DNA from 4 places in the Desulfosarcina variabilis str. Montpellier genome. Region 3 is predicted to be linked to each of the others. Evidence: predicted binding sites of a transcription regulator. Region 3 holds the regulator's gene; each other region holds the start of a gene.

Region 1 (5,835 bases), 3.4 Mb from region 3:
CAACAACTCTCACATTTTTTCCCTTGTAGGGAATATTTCGCGCCTCTATGCGAAGCGGATAAACCTCGCCGTTTTTACGTACGCCGTTTACTTCATAGGGCTTTTCATATCCGGCGCTGATATTCAGGACTACTTTTTCCCGGGTATCGTCGGAAATAAGCGATAGCCCGTCCATCCCGATCAGTTCCTGGTAAGCGTAGCCTGTAATTTCCGACAAGCCTTTATTGCATTCAATGATGCGACCTTTGTCATGGATGGCAATACCACCGAAGGAGGCATTGTGCAGTGCTTTGAAACGTTCTTCACTTTCTTTGAGCGCGGCCTCGGCCTGCTTGCGCTTGGTGATGTCTCGTGTGGTACCGATGATGCCGGTCGGTGCCCCTGTATCACCCCGTATGAACGAAGCATTGACCTCAATCGGTATAATGCTGCCGTCTTTTCGGATTGTGTCGAGTTCCAAAAAGATGAATCGATCTGGATCAACGCCAGGCTCTCCTTCCCTGGCCATCTCTTTTGAAAAGGTTTGGATCACCTTCTGATAGGATTCGGGGGTGAAGGTGTTTTCCAATGGCAATTGCATCGCCGCTTCAGGTGTATAACCACGCAGTTTCTTCACCGACGGGCTGATATAGGTGTGCTTTAGATTCATATCCATTGACCAAATCACATCCGTTACATTGTCAGCCAGCATTCGAAAGTTGCGCTCGCTTTCCCTTAACGCCTTTTCAGCCATTTTACGGCCCGTGATGTCGCTTGCTATGAAAAGCAAACGTGTTTCACCTTCAACGTCTATGGGTACGGCCGAATAATAACAAAAAATTTTAGATCCGTCGGCTCGGGTTGCCTCCAGTTCAAAATCCCGGACATATCCATCATGATTTAAATTTGCCAGAATCTGCCTGCGATCTTCACTTTTCAGCAATCCAAGTTCTGTTGCTGTCCGACCTATCGCTTTTTCTCGATCAAACCCGGTCATACGCGAGAATGCATCATTTAAATCAAGACAGCGTCCTTCTTCGATCGTGGAAATCGTCATCAGAACCGGTGCACTGTGAAACGCCTTGGAGAATTTTTCTTCGCTCTTCTGCAAGCTATCCAGCGCCAGTCGGAGATCGGTAATGTCCTGATGGGCGATCAGGAAAAAAGGTCCGTCGGGTTCTGCCATTCCAACTTCCATTCGAAACCAGCGACGAACTGTCGGTGAATGACAGGGATATACCATCGTGAATGTCTTGCGGCCCCCATTGATTACTTCCTGGATTCCCTTTATCGCCCTTTCGGCGTCCGCATCGTTTAAGTTCATCAATGACTTTTGGCAAGTGTCAAGATAATTTGTTCCAACACCCGCATTAGAATGATTCGGGAAGTCATTTTCGATGGCGAATTTCCGCCATGCCTCATTAACAGCAACAATTTCTCCTTCAGCATTAATGATGGCAATCGTTGCGGACAGAACATTCATGAAACTAAAATCTGGGTCTATCTTTTTGGCTGCTCTATTTGACATTTTTAAGACCAGACGTAATCTTGACCAAAATAATTAAATCTTCGAAAGGCAGGTTTACAATTAAAAAATACCAGTTTAACATCAATGATATACTTTAACTAAATCATACAAGAAATCAAAAAGACAATAATAAATTCGGCGAAAAACAATCTGCCATCACAAACCATCTGTTTATTTTACTTTTCCATGATTGCCAATGATTGTGATGTTCAATAAAAGCAAAATAAAAATTGGGTGTCATTATTTGATGGTCCTGTTCCTGTGCGTTTCTACTCAATATCGCGTAGAGGCCTCGGACAGAGGAATCTCGGTTATCGGAGATCTTACCCATCAAAGTGGGAAGCTTGGTAAATATATCGCGTTGATCATTGGAATCAACGATTATCATGATCCAGAAATTCCGAATCTTGCCACAGCTGTTCATGATGCGACAATCATGGCAGACCTGTTAAGAGACCGATACGGTTTTCAGGTTCAACTTCTTTTGGATCAAAAGGCCACGCGAAAGGCCATTTATCTGGCATTGCGACGGCTGGTAAATTCAACAGAATCGAACGATTCCGTTGTAATCTATTACGCAGGTCATGGCGACCTGGATCGAACATATAACGATGGATGGTGGATACCAGCCGATGCTGTTGGTGGAGACCCGCTGACATACCTTGAAAATGTTCAGGTACAAAAAGCCATGCGCAGCATGAAGGCGCGCCACGTTCTGCTTATTTCCGATTCTTGCTTCTCTGGTAGCCTGTTCGGTCGAACCAGAGCCATGCCCCAGGTCATCGATGATAAATACTACATGAACCTATACAATGAAAAAAGCCGCTGGGGAATGACATCGGGAAACAAAACACCTGTATCTGATTTGGGGAGGGGCGGACATAGTGTGTTTGCCTACCAGCTAATCAAGGAACTGACAGATAACAGAAAGCCTTTCATTACCGCGCAGGAACTGTATACGCGCATTGCTCCAATCGTGAGTAACAACTCGGAGCAAACACCGCTTTGCCGCCCCATCCGAGGGGTCGGCGATCAAGGCGGTGAATTTATCTTCGTATCGACCAATGAAAAGAAAGCTGGGCGGCCATTAAAGGGCAAAATCGTCGACCAAGTCAGTATAGATGATCAACGAAGGCAACTCGAAAGCGAGCGAAAAGCGTTGGAGCGTCTGAAGATTGAACTTGAACATAAAAAAATTGAAGCGGAACGTCAGAGAATTCAAGCGGAACGGAGGCGGATTGCGGAAAAGAAGAACGAATTGTCGGGCTCCCCATCTACTCAATATGCCGCTGTTTCTGCAAAAGCAAAAAACGAACACCTTGAGTTTCTGACCATTGATTCTATCCTGAAAGATGAAATCGTGCAAAACGGCGAACTTCGCGTAGGGTTTGAATCAGGATATCTGCCGTTCGAAATGACGGATAAAAAGGGAAAATTTATCGGATTCGACATCGATATCGCCAAGGAAATGGCCAAGGAAATGGGTGTCACCTTCGTTCCCGTAAATACGCAGTGGGAAGGTATCATCCCAACGCTGATTCGGGGAAAATTTGATATTATCATCGGAGGCATGACGATTACCGAAGAACGAAAAAAAGTTATCGATTTCTCAGCCCCTTACATCATTGTCGGAAATACGATCCTTTTACATCCAAAACACCGGGAAAAGGTCCTGTCCTATAACGACCTCAACAACCCAAAATACGTTATCACTTCAAGGATGGGAACGACAGGAGAACTGATCATCAAACGCAAGATTCCCAAAGCTATGTACAAAGGATACCAATCGGAAACCGAAGCCGCTATGACGGTGGTTAACGGACATGCCGATGCCTTTGTCTACGATCTTCCATTTTGCTCATTATTTCTGGCTTCCACCGGTGCCGACAAACTGATTCATCTCAATGACCCGATCGTCTCAGAACCATTGGGGTTTGCCATTCGAAAAGGCAATCCGGAATTCGTTGCATGGTTGAATCGCTTCCTGGTACAAATCAAACGTGACGGGCGTTACGAAACAATTTACGATAGATGGATAAATCGTGTTGATTGGAAAGATGAGCTTAGATAATTAGTTTATCTTAAAAAATTGTCAATTATGCGCATTATTTGATTGGTAAAATGAATCAATGCCATTTTATCTGGGATTTATTGGTCTATCTCGCTGGTTAAAGGAAAAATTTTTCTCGTTTTCCATCCCACTCCTTTCGAATTATAAAAAAATTTTCATACTTTTGTGTCATGTTTAAGTAAACATTTTTTAAAACATTGTAATTATACATTTAAAAAAAATACTAATTTTGCATGTTTTTTGCTGAATGTCAGTATAGTGTTTTTTTATCAAAGGTTTTTATGTTTACATTTAGGCCAAAAGTTTGAATGTTTCAAAGAAAGGAAAGTAATGAGAATGAAAAGGCTATCTATTTTAATGACAATTTTTTTATTGCTGATAGGCATTCCTGGGATAGCAAGTGCGTTGTCATTTTCTAATACAATCGATTTCGTCGAAGATGTATGGCATGATGGAACAACATATAAATTAATTGACGACACATTTATTGGAGATCCTTATCCATATATTTATATGCATACCATAAACTTTGAACCTGCCGCCCTATCCGTTGATAGTGCCACATTATCGATAACCCATTCAGGCAATATAGATAACCGATTTGAAACATGGCTACTTGACGATACCGGAGGTGCCGCATGGGTAGGTGACTTGTCAAGATCAACGGAAACGTGGGCAACAGATACTTTCGTATTGCCGACTTCTATTTTTAGTGGTGTTTCTGGAACGAATTGGTCAATTCAATTCCGTTTTACCGAAGGGACCAGCGGGTTTCTTGATTGGGATTCTATTCGGTTGGGCAGTAGCACCCTGGAAGGTGAATACACCGCAGCCCCAGTCCCCGAACCTGCAACAATGCTTCTTCTATGCACGGGTCTGATTGGTTTAGCCGGTGCAGGCAGAAAAAAAATCTTTAAAAAGTAACTTCAATAATTTAATAAAAGCATTAGCAGGGTCACCATCTTTGGCTCTGCTAATGCTTTTTTTATGTGTTTGAATGGTTTTGACCGATACTTGCTGACCTGATATGAACCTACTGTTATCTTTAAAAAAAATAAAGACACGGTCGACATCTTTCCATGATCCGGTGAAACCGAGGAGTTCTGTTTTCGTGAAAAAGTATCTGATCGGGTGGGCGTGTTTGATTCTATCGGCCGCGATCCCGGCCGCCAATGCGTCGCGACTGCCGGCATCTTTCTCGGAATCGGACCTTTTCAAGCAGCTTTCGGCGCTGGCGGGCCCCCAGGATGCCATCCTGGTCGCCGCACCGGATGGTCGGACCCTGGCAGCGATTCATGCGGATCGTCCGCTGGTACCGGCCTCAATCCTCAAATTGCTGACGACCCTGGCGGCGCTTGAAAAATTGGGTCCTGATTACCGGTTCAAAACCGATTTCTATCTGGATCCACGCGACAATCTGAAAATCAAAGGGTACGGTGATCCCCTGCTGATCTCCGAAACGCTGAAAGTCATCGCCGGGCAACTGGCGCCGCTTTTTCCGGTTGTCCATGACCTGGTTATGGACGACTCCTTTTTCGCGCAACCGATTCGCATTTCCGGCCGCGGCAATTCCACACAGCCTTACGATGCACCCAATGGCGCCCTGTGCGTCAATTTCAATACGGTTGCCTTCAAAAATGTAAACGGCCAATGGGTCAGCGATGAACCCCAAACCCCGCTTCTGGCATCGGTGATTCCTAAAATCGCCGCCTCGGGCATCACCCGGGGTCGCATTACCCTGGCCGCCGACCGATTCGAAGCCCTGCAGTATGCCGGCGAACTCTTGCGTTTTTTTCTGAAGCAGGCAGGCGTGCAGGTGACCGGCGGGGTCATCAACAGCCGGATCGATCCCACTGCGGATGCGTTGGTGTGGTCATACCGGTCAGATGCCACACTCGACCTGGTGGTGAGCAAACTTCTGGAATTTTCCAACAATTTCATCGCCAACCAGATTTTCCTGGTCATGGGCGCGGAGATTCTGAAGCCGCCGGCCACGGTTGACAAGGGGCTGCAAGTCTTGAGAGGCTACTACCGCGATAGCTTGGGCATTAAAACCGGGCGTATCGTCGAGGCCTCGGGTCTCTCCCGGGAAAACCGCATTACCGCCCGGGCGATGCTCAGGATCTTGGAGCACTATGAACCCTATCATGGTCTGATGCGCCGCGAAGGTCGCCAGTATTACAAGACCGGGCATCTGAAAGGCGTGCGAACGCGGGCCGGCTTCTTATCCGGCAACCACGGTGGACTGTATCGCTTT
Region 2 (5,835 bases), 1.5 Mb from region 3:
AATCATGGGATTTGCATTGCTCAGTTTGTTTGATATATTAAATTTTTTTGTCATTAGCCAGTCAAACGGTACTCCCAAACAGGCAGAAAGGTAAACAGTCTATTTTGAAAAAGAGCAAAGATGCCGATAACGCACCCAAGAAAAAGGGGGCATTGCGGGAAAACATAGAAGCGATTATCGTTGCGGTTATTTTAGCGCTATTTATTCGCACATTTGTTGTTCAGGCGTTCAAAATTCCTTCTGGCTCGATGAAGGATACACTATTGATCGGTGACCACATACTGGTAAACAAATTTATTTATGGGGTCAAGGCGCCGTTTCTTAAAAAAACGATCATTCCCATCAATAGTCCCAAAAGAGACGATATCATCGTTTTTGAATTTCCTGAAGACCCCAGCAAGGACTTTATTAAGCGGGTGATCGGTATCCCTGGTGATACCATTGAAATCAGAAATAAAAAGTTGTTTGTCAATGGCGTATTGGCGGAGAATAGTCATGCTGTTTTCAAAACTCAGAAAATTTACGATGCCAGAACCCAACCCAGAGATAACCTGGGGCCCATTACCGTGCCAGAGGGCAAACTGTTTGTAATGGGTGACAATCGAGATTTCTCTTACGACAGCCGGTTTTGGGGATATGTGGACCTGATTGCTGTAAAAGGGAAGGCGTTTATCATTTACTGGTCGTGGGACAAGGAAAATTTTGGGGTTCGATGGAACCGGCTGGGGCATATTCTTGAGTGATGGCTTTAATAACTTAGCGTCTGGAGTGTCCTAATGGCAGACGATCCCCACTGTATTCTTGTTGTCGATGATGAATTAAGCATGCGTGAACTCCTTGAATTCATGCTGGAAAAAAAAGGGTATGCTGTTTTGTCGGCAGCAAGCGGAAAAGAGGCGCTTTCCATTATAAATAAGGAAACGTACGATCTGTTGCTTTGTGACATCCGGCTGGGCGATATGACTGGCCTTGATGTCTTGAAGGCGTCCAAGAAAAAATACCCCCATGTCACCGCTATTATGATTTCAGCCTTTGCCACCACGGAAACAGCCGTTGAAGCGATGAATCAAGGTGCGTTTGACTATGTGCCCAAGCCTTTTAAAAATGAGGAGTTGCTTCAAACCATTGCAAATGCTCTTGAACGAAAGACACTGGAAAAAGAAAAACAGATCATTGAAGATGCAATCAAGCAAAGCCTTCATTTTGGCAAGATTGTTGGCAATAGCCCAAGAATGCTTCATATCTTCGATATGATACGGCAAGTAGCGAAAACAAAGACCAGTGTCTTGATCACCGGGGAGAGCGGTACCGGCAAAGAGCTGATTGCAAAGGCGATTCACGAGCAGAGCGATCGAAACGACAAACCCTTTGTGACCATTAACTGCGGCGGCATTCCGGAAACGCTTCTGGAAAGTGAGTTTTTCGGTCACCGTAAAGGCGCATTTACCGGGGCCACAACGGACAAGCAAGGTCTGATGGAAATTGCCCATAGCGGTACCTTGTTTCTGGACGAAGTCGGCGAACTGAACGTCAACATGCAGGTCAAGCTCCTGCGCGCTGTTCAGGAACGGGTGTTCCGGCCTGTTGGCGGCACCAAGGATATCAGCGTTGATATCCGAATAATTTCCGCAACCAACAAAAAGCTCGAAGACGAGGTGATCGCAGGGAATTTTCGCGAGGATCTTTTTTATCGGTTGAACGTGATCGAAATCAAACTCCCGCCACTCAGGGAGCGAAAAAATGATTTATTGCCGTTGGCACAGCATTTTTTGGAAAAATACTCACGGGAACTGGGTAAGCAGGTAACCAAATTTTCATCGTATGCCATTGACCTGTTAAAAAAGTATGATTTTCCCGGCAACATTCGGGAGTTGGAAAATTTAATCGAGCGAAGCGTAGCCCTTTCCAACACCAACATCCTCCTGCCCGATAGTCTGGCCATGTCGGTTCACAAAAAAAGATGGATCGAAGGGGTCCGCAACCGCCGGTTTGATCTTGATGAGGTCGTAAATGGTGTGGCATTGGATGAAATCCTGGCAGAGATCGAGCGGGCCTATATCGAAAAGGCCATGGCATGTGCCAATAATAACAAAAACAAGGCGGCTGAACTGCTGGGCATCAGCTTGCGCTCCTTTCGATACCGGTTTGATAAAATCAACCCCAATTAGATTGCGGCTGTTTACAAATCCCACCGTTGATTCTATTATACACATTCAAAGATGATCAAAAAATCAGGCGTTGCTGCCCTTGATGATCGACATCAGTATCTGTTGCCCCTATTTATGTAGCTCGAATTCGATTCCTTCTTTACATCCCTTATCTTTTTGCTGGCTCGTTCGTAACAACGATCATCCCGTTGGGGTCTCTGATTCTTTCCTATTTCTATAAGCAGATGGTTGATTCGATTCTTGAAATGAATCCGGTCAATTATAAAATTTTATTTAAAACTAAATGTTTTGCAGCACCGTTCGATAATACGGGTGAGTCCTCAAAACCGAGATTCAAACGGCGTCAACGAGACCAATGACAATTTTTGGCAGATCTTAACAAATTTTGGCTAAACGGGTGGAAGATTCAAATTTCAATGTCGGTTGATGAGAGTTCGAGATCGATTAAAAAGTAATAAAAGTGAATGAAATAAAATGGTTGATGAAAAATGGAAAGAGATAGGCAAAACTGGCATCCTAAGTGCAAAAGAACAAGTCTAACATAGCCGCAAAAGGAGGCAGTCAACATTAACCCAATTTTGTAGGACGTTTTCAGCATCATTTATTAACTTAAATCTTTAGGAGGATTTAGAACATGCTTAGCAAAATGAGAAAAATGGACAGCAAAGGTTTCACCCTGATCGAATTGATGATCGTCATCGCCATCATCGGTATCCTGGCAGCCATCGCCATCCCCAACTTCATCGCCTATCGTAACAAGAGCTTCTGCTCCCGGGCGGAATCCGATGCTCAGGCTGTGGCCGGTGCCATTGGCGATTATTTCGCCATTCCAACGCATATTGCTACGCCCACTTCTGGCCAACTTAACGACGGCAACGGTGTGCAGATGTCCGGAAATAACACGATTGTCTCTATTACTGGCGCAAATCCCAATATTGGTGTCACCGTAGTCGTTAAAGATGGTTCTGAGCGGTGTCCGGATGATTACACCGACGCCATGACCCAAACCGCAAATCCCAACGGTTTCTGGAATACTACTACTAAACAGTACACGCTGACTATCCGCCAGTAACCTGAGGACAAGTTGGCCAGTACGTTTTAACAAAAAGGAGGGGGAAACCCCCTCCTTTTTGCTGTTGAAAGATGATAAGCCCCACCTAATAAAAATTTGGAAGAAGTCATTCATTCGGCTAAGCACACCACATCTTGTTGTCAAAGAGCAGTACCTTTTCAAATCCAAAGGAAATTATTTAGCAAAAATAATCAAGAACAAAAAGCGGAATGGCAATCATGGGTAGGCAAAATGAAAAAAGAGATCCAACCTGTAGCTCGTCCCTTGTCATTTCCATTTTTCTACTTGTATTCATCTGCTATAGCAACACTTTCAATGCAGCGTTTCAGTTGGACGACAAGCCCGGCATCGTAAATAATCAAAAACTCCATATCGATAATTTATATCCGACAACCCTGTGGGAGACATTCTTCGCCAAACCGGGCGCTGGAAACAAATTATACCGACCCGTGGCCAATCTTACATTTGCGTTGAACTGGTATATAGGAGGCGATAACCCGGCCGGATATCATCTCGCCAATCTTTCCCTGCACGTCATCAACACATTTCTTTTGTACCTGTTGATTCTGCGTCTGTTGGAAACGCCATCGATGCGAGGTCGCTATGACAATGAAGATGCGCATTTCATTGCCATCGTCAGTGCGCTGGTATGGTCATTGAATCCGATCCAGACTCAAGCGGTTACCTATGTTGTCCAGCGCATGGCCGTGCTGTCGGCCTTTTTCTATTTGCTGGGTATCTATTTTTATCTCGACCTTCGAAAAGGCAGTGCAAGGCGACGGCAAGCATTTTCCTTTCTGGGATGCTTGCTTTGTTACCTGCTTGCGGTCGGATCCAAGGAAAATGCGATCATGCTGCCGGGATCACTGCTTCTTGTAGAATGGGTTTTTATTTCTGGTTCATTTCCCGAAATTTTCAAAACAAAAGAGATAAAATGGGTTGTAAGAACCATCGTTGTTGCTTCTTTATTTTTGCTTCTCGCTTTTGCTGTCTCCGGCAAATTGCGATTTGTTTTTGCGGGTTATGACAATCGGCCGTTTTCAATGGCACAGCGTCTGATGACCGAAGGCAGAATCGTTATCTGGTACCTGAGCTTGATTTTCTACCCAATGCCCTTTCGATTGTCAGTTGAACACGACATACAGATGTCGATGTCACTTATGTCACCATGGACCACACTGCCATCTCTGCTACTGATGGGGGGCTTGGTGATTGCTGCGGTTTATCGAAAAGATAGAAATATACTGACAAGTTACGCAGTTCTTTTCTTTTTAATGAATCAAATCGTTGAATCGTCGATCATTCCCATCGAACCCATCTTCGAGCATCGTAATTACTTGCCTTCCTGCTTTCTTTTCGTACCGGTGGCAGCAGGAATCAAATCGTTGATGAATACCTATAAAATAAAGAGGAAATTCATCTATTGGTTCGCTACATCAAGCGTTCCGTTGTTAATGATTCTGTTTGGCGTCGGCACCTATATTCGCAATGAAACCTGGCAGACCGAAAGAACGTTGTGGCTTGATGCCATGAAAAAGGCACCAGGGAGTGCACGACCATTGGTTCAACTGGCACAAGTTTTAATAAAGGAAGATCCGCGAAATGCCGATCCAGCACTGGCATTGTACGAGAAGAGTCTGTCGCTCAGAAAAGCCAGAAAGGATATCGAATCCGCTACCATAGGCAATATGGGTGGCATTTATGCTAAGTATAAAGGAGATCGGAAAAGGGCCATAGCGCTTTACCGGCAGGCGCTGGAGCGGAATCCAGACTATATCCAGGCCCGATACGATTTGAGCGTGCTTCTGACCATACAGGGAAAATGGAAAGATGCCGTATGTGAAATCGACCACATCCTCGACAAAGGTCTTGTCCATGAAGACTACTATAATTTGAAAGGAATTATCCGCTTGTGGCAGAAACAACCGCAGGAGGCGCTCATTCTATTCCGGAAATCATTGAAAACTGCCGAAAACAAAAGAAATGCATGTTTGGGGATTGGGGCGTCGCTTTGTGCCATGGGTTATTATGTCCGCGCAGATCGGTTTTTGAGGCTGGCATATAACGATCAGCCGGATAGCATTGTGAATGTATTTTTATTAATCGAAAATGCCATTTGCGCGGGTGATATATCTACTGCACGCAACTGGACTGATTGCTTGCTGAACGACCACAGCCTGCAGGAGACGGAAACCTGGCTCAAACAACTGCCAACCTTTTTTCAAACGCCACCTGTATCAGTTGCAAGGATTGCCCCCCTGGTCAGCGAACAGGCACAACGGATGTTAAATCAAATTAAAAACTGAGTTGATACCAGTGAAAAAGATTCAGCCCCTGCCTTTTGGCGTCTATTTTTTTATTATTTTTACCTTGGGCCTTATAGGCTTAGGAGATTCAATTTATATCTCCATTTCCCATTACAGAAATTATGCGGACATTGCCTATGAGAGTTTCTGTGCGATTTCCCGCGCCATCAACTGCGATACCGTTTCTCAAAGCCCTTATTCGATTTTTTTAGGAGTGCCGATCCCTGTCTGGGGAATTTGGGGCTATGCGATAGTGATCATTCTTTTGGTAAATGCATGGCGGCTTCAT
Region 3 (5,835 bases):
GTACGCGACAAAACTGAGGCCCTAGCGTCGGTCCTGAAAGAAATGAGGGTATCAGCGGCTGAGACTGCGTTTGTGGGCGATGATCTGCCGGATCTGCCGGTAATGAAGCGGGTGGGTGTACCCATTGCCGTGGCCGATGCGCATGAGCTGGTGAAACAGGCGGCGGTATGGACCACCTGTGCACATGGCGGACAAGGTGCGGTACGGGAAATCTGCGAAACCATCCTCAAAGCCAGGGGACAGTGGGACGCGTTGATTCAAAGGCTGTTTGCATGAACAAACGACGTCTGATCAAACGCCTGTTACTGACGGTGCTTGCCCTGGCGTTGACGGCCATGGTGATTATTTTTGTCAGTTACCGGCAAGTGACCCAGAATCCTGAGGTACTGTTATCTCAGATCAAGGAAGAGGCGGACATGCACCTTAGCAAAATCCGCCAAACCGCCACCAAAAACGGAATTCGGGAATGGCGCATGGAAGCGGAATCTGCCTCCCTGGTCAATAAAAAAAAGACCATGCTGCTGGTCAATCCCAATGTGGAAGTGTTCATGACCGATGGAGATAACGTCCACTTGACGGCTGATGAAGGGATCATCTATACCGATTCAAACCGATTGGCGGTTTCGGGAAATGTCGTAGCCAAAACGCGCCTTTATCAATTTCGCACGGAATCCGTTGTTTATGACCCGGATACCCGTGAACTTCGATCCGATACCCCCATAACGGTGTCCAGTGAATCAGTCAGCCTCAAGGCCAACACCATGACCATGAAACTATCGAGTCGAATTACCTTTTTCGAAGGGGGCGTGGAAGGAACGATCAGTGAGGATTTCAAGCTTTAATCGGCTGCCCTGGACCGGGCGGCTACTGTTTTGCTTTCTGTTGCTGATGTGCTGGCCCAGTTTCCGTCTGGTCGCGGATACGGATTCACCCAATCCGCCGGCTGATGCAATTGAAGGAAAAAGAATTGATATCACCGCCCAACGGCTGATATCGGATTCTGCAAACAACAACGCTGAGTTTGTTGGCGATGTGCGTTTGCGTCAGGGCGACACCGTGATTACTGCAGACAGCCTCAAACTTTTTTTCGGCGGCGAGTCAAAAACGGAGAATGCCTCGCCGGCTCAATCACTGGAAAAGTTGGTGGCCACCGGAAACGTGGAAATTAAATTTGACAATAGGCTTGCTGTTGCCCAGCAGGCAGTATATATAACAGCACAGCGTGTTCTGACCTTGACCGGTCCGGACGCCAAGATTACCAGTGGAGACAATACCATCAGCGGTGATACGATCACCTTTTACCGTGATAGCGGACGGTTTACTGTTGAAGGCGGGCCCAAAGGTCGGGTGAAGGCGATCATCCTCAATCCGGAAGACTCGGGCTTGGAGTAAGTGTGGAAGAGATGATGGCCACCCTGTCGGTTAGTGAACTGGTTAAGGTTTATCGAGGGCGACGGGTTGTGGATCAGGTCAGCCTGGGTGTGCAAAGCGGGCAGGTGATCGGCTTGTTAGGACCCAATGGAGCCGGTAAAACAACAACATTTTATATGACTGTTGGCCTGGTTAAACCCGATGCAGGCAAAATATTTCTTGATGAAAAAGACATCACGGAATATCCCATGCACATCCGGGCTAAATCGGGCGTTGGTTATTTGCCCCAGGAGGCGTCCATTTTTCGGAAGCTGACGGTTCGCCAAAATATCATGATCATTCTCGAAACCCTGCCGCTCAATCGGCGGCAGCGCAATGATCGAGCCGACAGCTTGCTGGAAGAATTGGGAATTACCCATGTGGCGGAATCCAAAGCGGCGGTACTTTCCGGTGGCGAACGCCGCCGCCTGGAAATATCCCGTGCCCTGGCCACCGATCCGGCGTTCATGCTTTTGGACGAACCGTTTGCCGGCATCGACCCGTTGGCAGTGATTGACATAAAAAAAATCATTGCCCATTTAAAGTCTCGTAATATTGGTATTCTGATTTCCGATCACAACGTCCGCGAAACCCTGGGGGCCTGTGATTCGGCTTTTATCTTGAGCGAAGGCAAGGTGATTGAAAACGGTACACCGGAGCATATAGCGACCAGTGCAATCGCCAAACGGATCTATTTAGGAGACGAATTTACACTCTAAGATGGCAATTGAACTCAGACAACAACTTAAACTAACCCAGCAGCTGATCATGACGCCACAGCTCCAGATGGCGATCAAATTACTACAGCTGTCCCGTCTAGAGCTGGTGGACACCATCCGGCAGGAGTTGGAAGAAAACCCAACGCTGGAAGAACTTCAGGAAACGCCCGATAAAACCAAGGATGGCGATACCGAAGAAACGCCTGCGCCCACCGTCGAAGAAGCCCGGGAAGTTACCATCGATGAAAAGATCAACGATGACATTGACTGGAGCAATTACATCGACGAGTATAATGCGCCGGGCAAGATCAATTTCGAGGGTGAGAATCGGGAAGCGCCGCAATATGAGGCTTTTGTTTCCTCAAAGGAATCACTCAGCGATCATCTGCTGTGGCAATTGTTGATGCTCTCGCCAACGGATATTGAAAAGCAGGTGGGCAGCCTGATCATCGGCAACCTCAATCGGGATGGCTACCTTCAGTTGTCGGTGGAAGAGTTGTCTGAACAAAGTGGGATTTCCATCGAAATGGTCGAGGATGTCCTGGAGACCATGCAGTCCTTTGACCCGGTGGGTGTCTGTGCCAGGGACTTGCGAGAATGCCTTTTGCTTCAGGCCCGCATGCTGGATCTGAACGACAGCCTGGTCACGGATATCATTTCCGATCATTTGAAAAACCTGGAAAACAAAAACTTCAAGGCGATCTGCAAGGCCTTGAAGGTCAAACAGAAAGATGTAATTACGGCCGTCAACGTGATTCGTGCGCTCGAGCCGAAACCTGGCCGGCAATTCAGTGAAGAAACCCCGCACTATATTATCCCGGATATTTACGTCTACAAAAGCGAAGATGATTTTGTGATTGTTTTGAATGACGATGGCATGCCCAAGTTGCGGGTCAACCCGTTTTACAAACGCGCGATTACCCGCCAAAATGAAGTCAGTGCCAACGCCAAGGATTACATTCGCGATAAAATGCGGTCCGCCGCCTGGCTGATTCGCAGTATCCACCAACGCCAGAAAACCATCTACAAGGTCATGGAAAGCATCCTCAAGTTTCAACGGGACTTTTTTGAAAAGGGTGTGGCGCATTTGAAGCCCATGGTCCTGCGCGATGTGGCTGAGGATATCAACATGCATGAATCCACCATCAGCCGGGTAACCACCAATAAATATGCCCATACGCCGCAGGGCATTTTTGAGCTCAAGTATTTTTTCAACAGTTCTATCAAGCGCGTCCACGGTGAGGACATCGCTTCGGCCAGCGTACAGGCCAAAATCAAAAAATTGATCGAAAGCGAAAATCCGAAAAAGCCTTTTAGTGACAGCAAGATGGCTGAAATGCTCAAAGCCGATAATATCGATATTGCCCGTCGAACCGTTGCCAAATACAGGGAGATGATGGGCATCTTATCCTCCAGCAAGCGCAAGCAGTTCTGATGGGATATCACCAATCGCCACTCGGGTTCGCATTTTGCCGCTTACACGGCCCGCAAAAAAGGATCACCCCTTTGCAGTTGAAATGGTCCGACAGCAGGAATTATCAAAGGAGGCCCAATGAATACATCCGTTAGATTCAAGAACCTCGAATCCTCCGATGCGCTTAAATCCTATGTCAGCGAGAAACTGGACCGCATGGACAAATATTTCAATGGACCCGCCGAGGCCAATGTCGTTCTCTCCATTGAAAAGTTTCGCCATAGCGCGGAAATCCATATTATCGGTGATCGGTTAGCCATCAATGGCAAGGAAGAAACAGAGGAAATGTATTCCGCCATTGACATGGTGCTGGACAAACTGGAAGTCCAGATTAAAAAAAATAAACAGAAAAGCCGGGACTATCGGGCCAAGGGAAAAACCGTTTCCCAACCGCTGGAAGAAACCGTCTTGGAAGAAACCGTCGATGACAGTACCCCCCCACCCCGTGTGCGGGTCCACAATATTGAATACAAACCCATGGATGTCGATGAAGCCGTCATGCAAATGGATTTGATCAAGGATAACTTTCTGGTATTTACCAATGCAAGGACCGACTGCGTCAATGTTCTTTATCGACAAAAGGATGGTAATTACGGTTTGATTCAACCCCGTCCGTAATTAACGATATAAAGATGCCGGATCAGGTAAAACAACGATGAAAATTCTGGATGTTCTCGATAAAGACGCGATTCAAGTGGATTTGCAAGCCAAGGATAAGATCGGCATTTTGAATGAATTGGTCACCCCCATTGCACGCATTACCGGTATCGACCAAAGTGAGATTGTTCGGGTTCTGATGGAGCGCGAACGCTTGGGGAGCACCGGCATTGGGGGCGGTATCGGCATTCCGCATGGTAAGCTGAAAAATCTGGAAAAACTGGTACTGGGATTCGGGTTGAGTCGGCAAGGTGTTGATTTCGAATCCATGGATGGCTATCCGACCCACTTGTTTTTTCTGTTGCTCACCCCTGAACACGCCACCGATCTTCATCTTAAGTTGCTGGCCCGTGTCTCCCGGCTGCTGAAGAAAGAACCGCTCAAGGAGATGATGATGAAAGCCACCAGCGCAGAGGAAGTCATTGATATCATCATCGAAGATGATGAGGACTTTTAGCCCCGTTGCAATCATCTAAGGCTATCGATACCCCCTATAATCGTGGGAGAGCCAGGCTGTGAAAGGTCCCACCATCACCGTCATTACAGGCAAATCCGGGTCCGGTAAAAGTACGGCCATGGCGGCTTTTGAGGATTCGGGCTACTACTGTGTGGATAACATGCCGGTTGCTTTACTACCGGCATTTCTCAAATTGCCCATTGACTATGGTGGAACGTTTGCCGGCCTGGCCCTTGGTATGGACCTGAGGGAAAAGGAATTCATCCACCAGTATGAGTCCGTCCTCAAACAATTAACGCGCAAAGGCTTTCGATTCCGGATCATCTTCATCGATGCGGATACAAAGTCCCTGCTTCGGCGATACAGTCAGACAAGGCGCAAGCATCCACTGGCCATCGACAAAAGCATCAGCGACGCCATCGACGAAGAAGCAGGCCTGTTGACCGAGCTAAAACACAGTGCCGATACCGTCATTGATACATCGGACCTGAATGTTCATGAGCTGAAAGCCATTATTCGCCAAATCGCCGATTCGGTGGGCGATGCTTCATCGCTTCGCGTTCATGTGCTTTCTTTTGGTTTCAAGTTCGGTTTACCCGTTCACGCCGATTTGGTGATGGATGTGCGTTTTCTAAAGAACCCCTATTTCGTTGAATCCCTGCGCGCCCTTAGCGGGAAAACCGAAAAAATACGAACTTTTGTCTTGAATAATGACCAAACCTGCTTATTTTTACATAAATATTTCGATCTTTTGGACACGTTGATTCCCCAATATGAAAATGAAGGCAAAGCATACCTCACCATTGCCATTGGCTGTACAGGAGGTCGTCACCGTTCCGTGGTGATTGCCAGGGAAATGTGTGATCATCTGACGGCATCGGGTTATAAAGCGGTACTAACCCATCGTGACATTGACAAATCCCGTGAATAGAATGCGAGAGGCCGTTTCTGTCACCCAAATTTACTATATGAAAGAATTTTGAGATATGATTGGCGTTTTAGTTGTTACGCATTGTCATCTTGGAGACGCATTGTTGGAAGCAGTGGACTTCATCCTGGGCGAGCGGCCGGAAGCCATGGCTGCGGTATCCATTGATCTGAATGAAAATGCAGATAAA
Region 4 (5,835 bases), 2.5 Mb from region 3:
ATATGTTGGCGGCAAGGCGTTGAATCTGCTTTGCCCGGAAGGATTGTCCACCCAGGACCAGAGCCCGTTCAAGGGAAATATGGACGTGGCGGCGCTAAAAGACTGCATTGCCAAGCATGGCCCGGAAAAAATTCCGTTTTGCATGCTGACGGTGACCAACAACACCGGTGGGGGACAGCCGGTTTCCATCCAGAACGTGCGTGAGGTCAAGGCTGTGCTTCGCCAGCACGGCATCCCATTGGTTATTGATGCCTGCCGGTTTGCGGAAAATGCATTTTTCATTCACGAGCGCGAGACCGGGTACGCGGACAAACCCTTGCTGGAGATCGCCAGGGAGATGTTTGCTCTGGCTGATGGCGCAACCATGAGTTGCAAGAAAGACGGACTGGCCAATATCGGCGGTTTTCTGGCCTGCAACGACGACGTCTGGGCCGAGCAATTCCGCAATTTGCTGATTCTCCGGGAGGGATTTCCTACGTATGGCGGGCTGGCCGGCCGGGATCTTGAAGCCATTGCCGTGGGACTGAAGGAGGCGCTCGAATTGGATTACCAGGTTTACCGTCACGCGACAATCACTTATTTGAGTGATCATCTGACCGCCCTGGGCATCCCCATCGTTCTGCCGCCAGGCGGTCACGCCGTTTTTCTGGATGCCAAGCGTTTAGCCCCCCATATTCCACCGTCCGGTTATCCGGGGATCGGCATTGTCAATGCCCTTTACCTGGAAGGTGGGGTTCGATCCGTGGAACTGGGCAGCGTCATGTTCGCCAAGAAAGACGCCCAGGGCAACGAGCAGCCGTCACCACTGGAATTGGTTCGCCTGGCGATTCCTAGGCGTGTTTATACGCAAAGTCATTTCGACTATCTGATCGAAGTATTGGAAACCGTATGGCGGCAGCGCAATCGGCTGCCGGCCTATCGGATTGTCTGGCAACCTGAGTTTTTGCGACATTTCACCTGCCATTTTCTTCCATGCGAGGCATAGGGGCCAAGCACGAGCAGTAAATGACCTGTAAAAAAGATGCGAGGTTTCGCTGGTCTGCCTGTTGTTGAGCATAAGTTATTGTTTTGCATTGATTCTTTTTCGTCCAATACCAGCAAGGCTAACCAAGCCGGTTCCAATAAGAACTAAGGTTCCAGGTTCGGGCACAGGGGCTGGAGCTGGCGTGCTTTCCGCTATATAGCCTGTAATGTTTCTGATATTTCCTTCATCATTCCATGCCCATTCGTCGTATCTGTCCCAGATGGCAAGAAATTGTTCGCTTCCTGCACCATAAAAGTCGTTGGCTTCACCCTCACCCCAGCTCGTAAAATCCCAATTCTCTCCAGTTACCCAGTTCCAGTTGTCATATTCATCTTGATATCCCCCAAGCCAGTATTCACCGCTCAAGGAACTCATCAGGGTTGCAATAAATTCCTGCTCACCATTGGAATCTATCGTTGCGAGGTGGTAATCAGAACCCAAAGTCGTCGCCAAGTGCTCGTTGGCTGAAGCCCAGTCTTGATCTTCGTAAATTATTACCACGTAGTCATGACCGTTGAACATAATAGCATCGGCCGTGCCGATTGCTCCTGTGACCATAAAAATGATTGCTAAAAGAATTCTTGTTTTCATTGCTTTTACCTTCATTGATCTAATTTTTAATAAAAACATCTTCACAACCATTATTCATGACTCGGTAGTGAATAGCCATAACTTGGTAAAGAGCAATAGATGTACCATGATGAAAAGAAAGTAAAACCGCTGATTCGGGTTAAATTAATTTGTATTTATTTCAATTTGATAGGAATCAATGGGAGGTATTTTTGTGAATGGAGGAATTGCTTCAAAAAGAAGCATTCCAAACCATGATAGGAGTCTAATTACTTGTTATAATATATAATTCCTGATTTGCATTAAAATGAATCAATTCGTGTCTTGCTTCAAAATGGAGCAATGGCTTTTTGACATTGCAGTCATGGGTATCCCGGAAAATCTTCTTGCGTTTAATCCCTCGGATAATGACAAGATGCAAAATCCCATGAGCAATACGGGGGAAATGATCATTGCATGGCCTGGGACATCTGATACGCCCATGCAATGGCGTGGCTATAGCATGCGGCAACTGTTTTCTGGTCTATCCCCATCTCCCGGCACAGCGCTTCAATCATAGACGCGTTGGCATTTTCGAGAGCGATCACCAGCTTTAAATATTTCCCGTAGGTTGAATCGGGATCAAATAAACCGGATTGAATATCATCTGAAAGCGGCAGGTTGCCGATGATGGTGTCTAATGGGACTTCAAGCATGGCTTCAATGAGCGACAGCATACCAAATAAAAACATGCTGTCAGGATTAAGCGACGCCATCTGTCCTTGCTCGACCAGTTCCTCAAGGAAGCGGCCTCGATTCAATCCCATGACATAAAGTTCCGGGGTATTGCCTTGCACATTCAAGTCTGCCATGACGGCCATGCGCAGCCAATATTTCAGCCGTTTGATTCCGATCATTCGGATGGCATGCGCCACCGATTCGATTTTTACCTGGAAGCCAAAGGCGGCCGAGTTCAAAAAGTGCATTAAGCGATAAGTGATACTTGGATCTGCTTTGATGCTTTCCTTGATTGATTGAACATCTACGTCCGGTTGCTCAATGGTTTGCAAAATTCGCAGTTTGGAAACTTGGGTCGATTTGAGCGTCCGCCCCCGCAAGTTCACGGGCTTGGCGAAAAAAAAGCCTTGGTAGAGGTCACATCCCAAGGCACGCAACTGCTCAACGGATTCACGGCAGTCGACTTTTTTGGCCAGCTTCATGCAGCCGATGGCGCCGACTGTTAAAAAGATCTCTTCAAGCGCCGACTCGGTTTTACCGGCTGTATCGATTTTAATGATATCGGCAATGGCAAGCAACGCATCGTGCGGGACCTGTCCGCCGTGGGTTTCAATGGCAATACGATACTTTTCTTCCTTTAATGATCGCAATGCTTCGATCAGGGATTTGCTCGGTGGGTCTTCAGCCTTGATTTCAACAACGGTTACTTCCGGCGGAAGCCCCCGCGGCGCACCGTCCAGTATTAGTTTTTCCGTGAAATTGATGGCAATTTTTTTGGACTGGTCACAGAACTCCTGAGCTTGGGCGAATCCGAATGTGGCCACACATAATGTGGCGATGTCATGATTTTGTATTTCGGCATGCTGCTTGCCGGATCCATTGCGGTAGAGTAGTTCATACCCCCAAATTTCACCGACGTTGTTGAAAATTGGCTGTTTTGCTACAAAAAAATATTCAAAAAGCGGTTCTTTTATCGGTGATGTCATTTGTGTGTGTCCTCGAAATACATTTTTTTATAATGCTTGCATGGCTTTTTCCAGTTCTGCGAACGCCTGTTTTAGAATCGGCATGATCGTTGTCAATTGCTTCACATCGTTGTTTTTGCAGGTCTTTTCCATATCGGCGGCAACCGTACTCAGGGTCATGCCGCCCACATTGGCGGCCGCTCCCTTGATTTTGTGGGCCTGAGCCATGGCCGCTTGTGTGTCACCCTGATCGATGGCCGTCTCGATCAAGCTAATTTCGCCTGGAATATCGTCTATAAAAGTCTCTATCACCACCTTGGCCAATTCCGTATCGCCCGATAACCGTTCCAGAAAAGCAGCCCGATCGAATATTGTCCTCATTGGATCGAATTCCATTGATGTTGATTGGCAGGGGGGATTTACTTCCTCTTCAAGGCGGGATTCATCGTTATCGCTTTGATGTCTATCCACCGCCGATTTGTTTTTTGCACCACCTGACAGCCACTTCTCAAGCATTCGTGACAAGACATCCGGAAGAATCGGCTTGGAAATGTAGTCGTTCATACCCGCTCGCAAACATTTTTCACGATCACCTTTCATGGCATGGGCAGTCATGGCGATAATCGGAATGGTTGGGGAGATGATTCCATTATTGGATTTGCGGATTTTCCGTGTTGCCTCATATCCATCCATTTCCGGCATCTGGCAATCCATGAACACAAGATCGTAGGCCTTGCCCGCCAGGGCCTCGATTGCGGATTTTCCGTTGCCTGCAATATCGGCGTGATACCCCAGCTTCTCTATTATGGCCGTTGCTACCTGCTGATTGGTCAAGTTATCGTCAACCAACAAAATTGACGATTGTCGTTTCCATGCTTCGTTATGGGGGGGGCGCGTGATCATCTGGTCGGGTTCAAGATTTTCTTCCGCCACCGGTCCCGCTAACGCCAAACACAGGCATTCATGCAGCCGCGCCCTGCGAATCGGCTTGGCGAGAAAACCACTAAACCCAAGTTTCTTAAACGGTTTTAGATTTTCATGCCGGCCAAACAGGGGCATTAGAATGATTGCCGTGTGATGAAGGTGCGAATCCGCTTTTATCATCTCCCCAAGGGCTGCACCTTCCATGTCGGGCAGATGCAATGACAATAGCGCCACTTGATAGGGCGCTTCCCGATCATATGCCTGCCTGAGTTCATGAAGTGCGGCCGAGCCGTCGCCCACCGTTTTCATGGCGCATCCTAACCTATTTAGCATGGCGGCAATAGCGCGGCGACTGGATTCATTGGGATCCACGACCAACACGGTTGTGCCGGACAACCGACCTGTTGTTTGTGTTAATGGATCAGCCATCGTCCGTTGGGTCTCAAATTTGACATCGAACCAAAACGTTGATCCTTTTCCTGCCTGGCTTTGAACGCCGATCCGCCCCCCCATTAATTCAACGAGTTGCTTTGAAATCGCCAGTCCCAGGCCTGTTCCCCCATATTTACGGGTGGTGGATCCATCTCCCTGAACAAACGGGGAGAATAGTGTCCCTTGGCGATGGACAGGGATACCGATACCGGTATCGCGAACTTCAAAATGAAGCCAAACCCATTCCTGATCCCTTTCCGTGAGCTGGATTTCTACCCATACATCGCCTTTTTCCGCAAACTTGACTGCATTTGCAATCAGGTTGATTAAAATCTGACGCAAGCGGTTGGGGTCCCCTTTCAGTGACGTGGGGACATCGGGAGAAATGATTCCATTCAGCTCCAGTCCCTTTTTATGGGCCTTGACAGCCAGAGTGTCGAGAACGTCTTCCATACAGTGCTGCAAGTCAAAGCCCAGCATTTCCAGTTCCAATTTGCCCGATTCGATTTTGGAAAAATCGAGGATATCGTTTATCAACCGCAGCAGATCCTCACTGGAGACGCGAATGATTTCAGCAAACTTGCGCTGTTCGTCCGAAAGCTCACTGTCTAGCAGCAGGGCACACATGCCAAGTACACCGTTCATCGGAGTTCGAATTTCGTGGCTCATGTTGGCCAAGAATTCGCTCTTGGCCATGTTGGCGAATTCGGCCTTGACGGTCAACTCATTGGCCCGATCGTTGGCCTGGATCAATTGGTGATTGGCGGCTTCCAATTCGTTGGACATGGTGCGAAGGTCATTCTCAAGACGTTTGATTTGGGTGATGTCTACGAATGTTTCCAATAAGTAGGAACACCCTTCCAACGTAATTGATCTGACCGTTTTTAAAATCGGAATGGTGGCGCCGTCAGCGGTGGTCAATTCGGTTGCCAAGTTGTTAATCTCTTGGCCGTGGTCGGTGACCGGACACTCGCCCGATTTCATTGGGCAAAGGTATGAATGGCACGCCTGGCCGATGAGGGTTTCTTTTTTTCCCCTGAGCAGTTTCTCGGCGAATGCGTTGATATCAACAATCGCCTTGTTTTGGCTGTCGATCAGAACAATGCCGGCCTCCACAGATTCCTGGATGGTCGACATCTTTTGATCGCGGGCTTTCAATTTCTCGATCAGCTCATTATTTTCAAAGCGCATGGCAATACCTTC

The links. The regulator sigma-54, encoded in region 3, starts transcription at its own class of promoters, with help from an activator protein. The targets are predictions, from matches to a motif close to TNTGGCACANTTTCTGCTNT.
Region 1: Dvar_RS31855 (PEP-CTERM sorting domain-containing protein) is a predicted target of sigma-54. The motif match lies at 3,806-3,825, and genes of this name have one in related genera.
Region 2: Dvar_RS23075 (prepilin-type N-terminal cleavage/methylation domain-containing protein) is a predicted target of sigma-54. The motif match lies at 2,748-2,767, and genes of this name have one in related genera.
Region 4: Dvar_RS04975 (PEP-CTERM sorting domain-containing protein) is a predicted target of sigma-54. The motif match lies at 1,705-1,724, and genes of this name have one in related genera.

What each region holds. Positions count from the first base shown of each region.
Region 1 is NZ_CP159846.1:7,035,842-7,041,676, forward strand. It holds gene Dvar_RS31845 (PAS domain S-box protein) at 1-1,165, opposite strand, end outside; gene Dvar_RS31850 (transporter substrate-binding domain-containing protein) at 1,755-3,578, shown strand; gene Dvar_RS31855 (PEP-CTERM sorting domain-containing protein) at 3,915-4,502, shown strand; gene Dvar_RS31860 (D-alanyl-D-alanine carboxypeptidase) at 4,690-5,835, shown strand, end outside.
Region 2 is NZ_CP159846.1:5,123,561-5,129,395, reverse strand. It holds gene lepB (signal peptidase I) at 105-743, shown strand; gene Dvar_RS23080 (sigma-54-dependent transcriptional regulator) at 777-2,168, shown strand; gene Dvar_RS23075 (prepilin-type N-terminal cleavage/methylation domain-containing protein) at 2,803-3,240, shown strand; gene Dvar_RS23070 (tetratricopeptide repeat protein) at 3,459-5,546, shown strand; gene Dvar_RS23065 (vitamin K epoxide reductase family protein) at 5,557-5,835, shown strand, end outside.
Region 3 is NZ_CP159846.1:3,590,370-3,596,204, reverse strand. It holds gene Dvar_RS16340 (KdsC family phosphatase) at 1-276, shown strand, start outside; gene lptC (LPS export ABC transporter periplasmic protein LptC) at 273-842, shown strand; gene lptA (lipopolysaccharide transport periplasmic protein LptA) at 823-1,392, shown strand; gene lptB (LPS export ABC transporter ATP-binding protein) at 1,407-2,129, shown strand; gene rpoN (RNA polymerase factor sigma-54) at 2,131-3,564, shown strand; gene hpf (ribosome hibernation-promoting factor, HPF/YfiA family) at 3,682-4,221, shown strand; gene Dvar_RS16310 (PTS sugar transporter subunit IIA) at 4,259-4,717, shown strand; gene rapZ (RNase adapter RapZ) at 4,776-5,648, shown strand; gene Dvar_RS16300 (PTS sugar transporter subunit IIA) at 5,704-5,835, shown strand, end outside.
Region 4 is NZ_CP159846.1:1,131,979-1,137,813, forward strand. It holds gene Dvar_RS04970 (tryptophanase) at 1-985, shown strand, start outside; gene Dvar_RS04975 (PEP-CTERM sorting domain-containing protein) at 1,061-1,615, opposite strand; gene Dvar_RS04980 (EAL and HDOD domain-containing protein) at 2,044-3,297, opposite strand; gene Dvar_RS04985 (response regulator) at 3,325-5,835, opposite strand, start outside.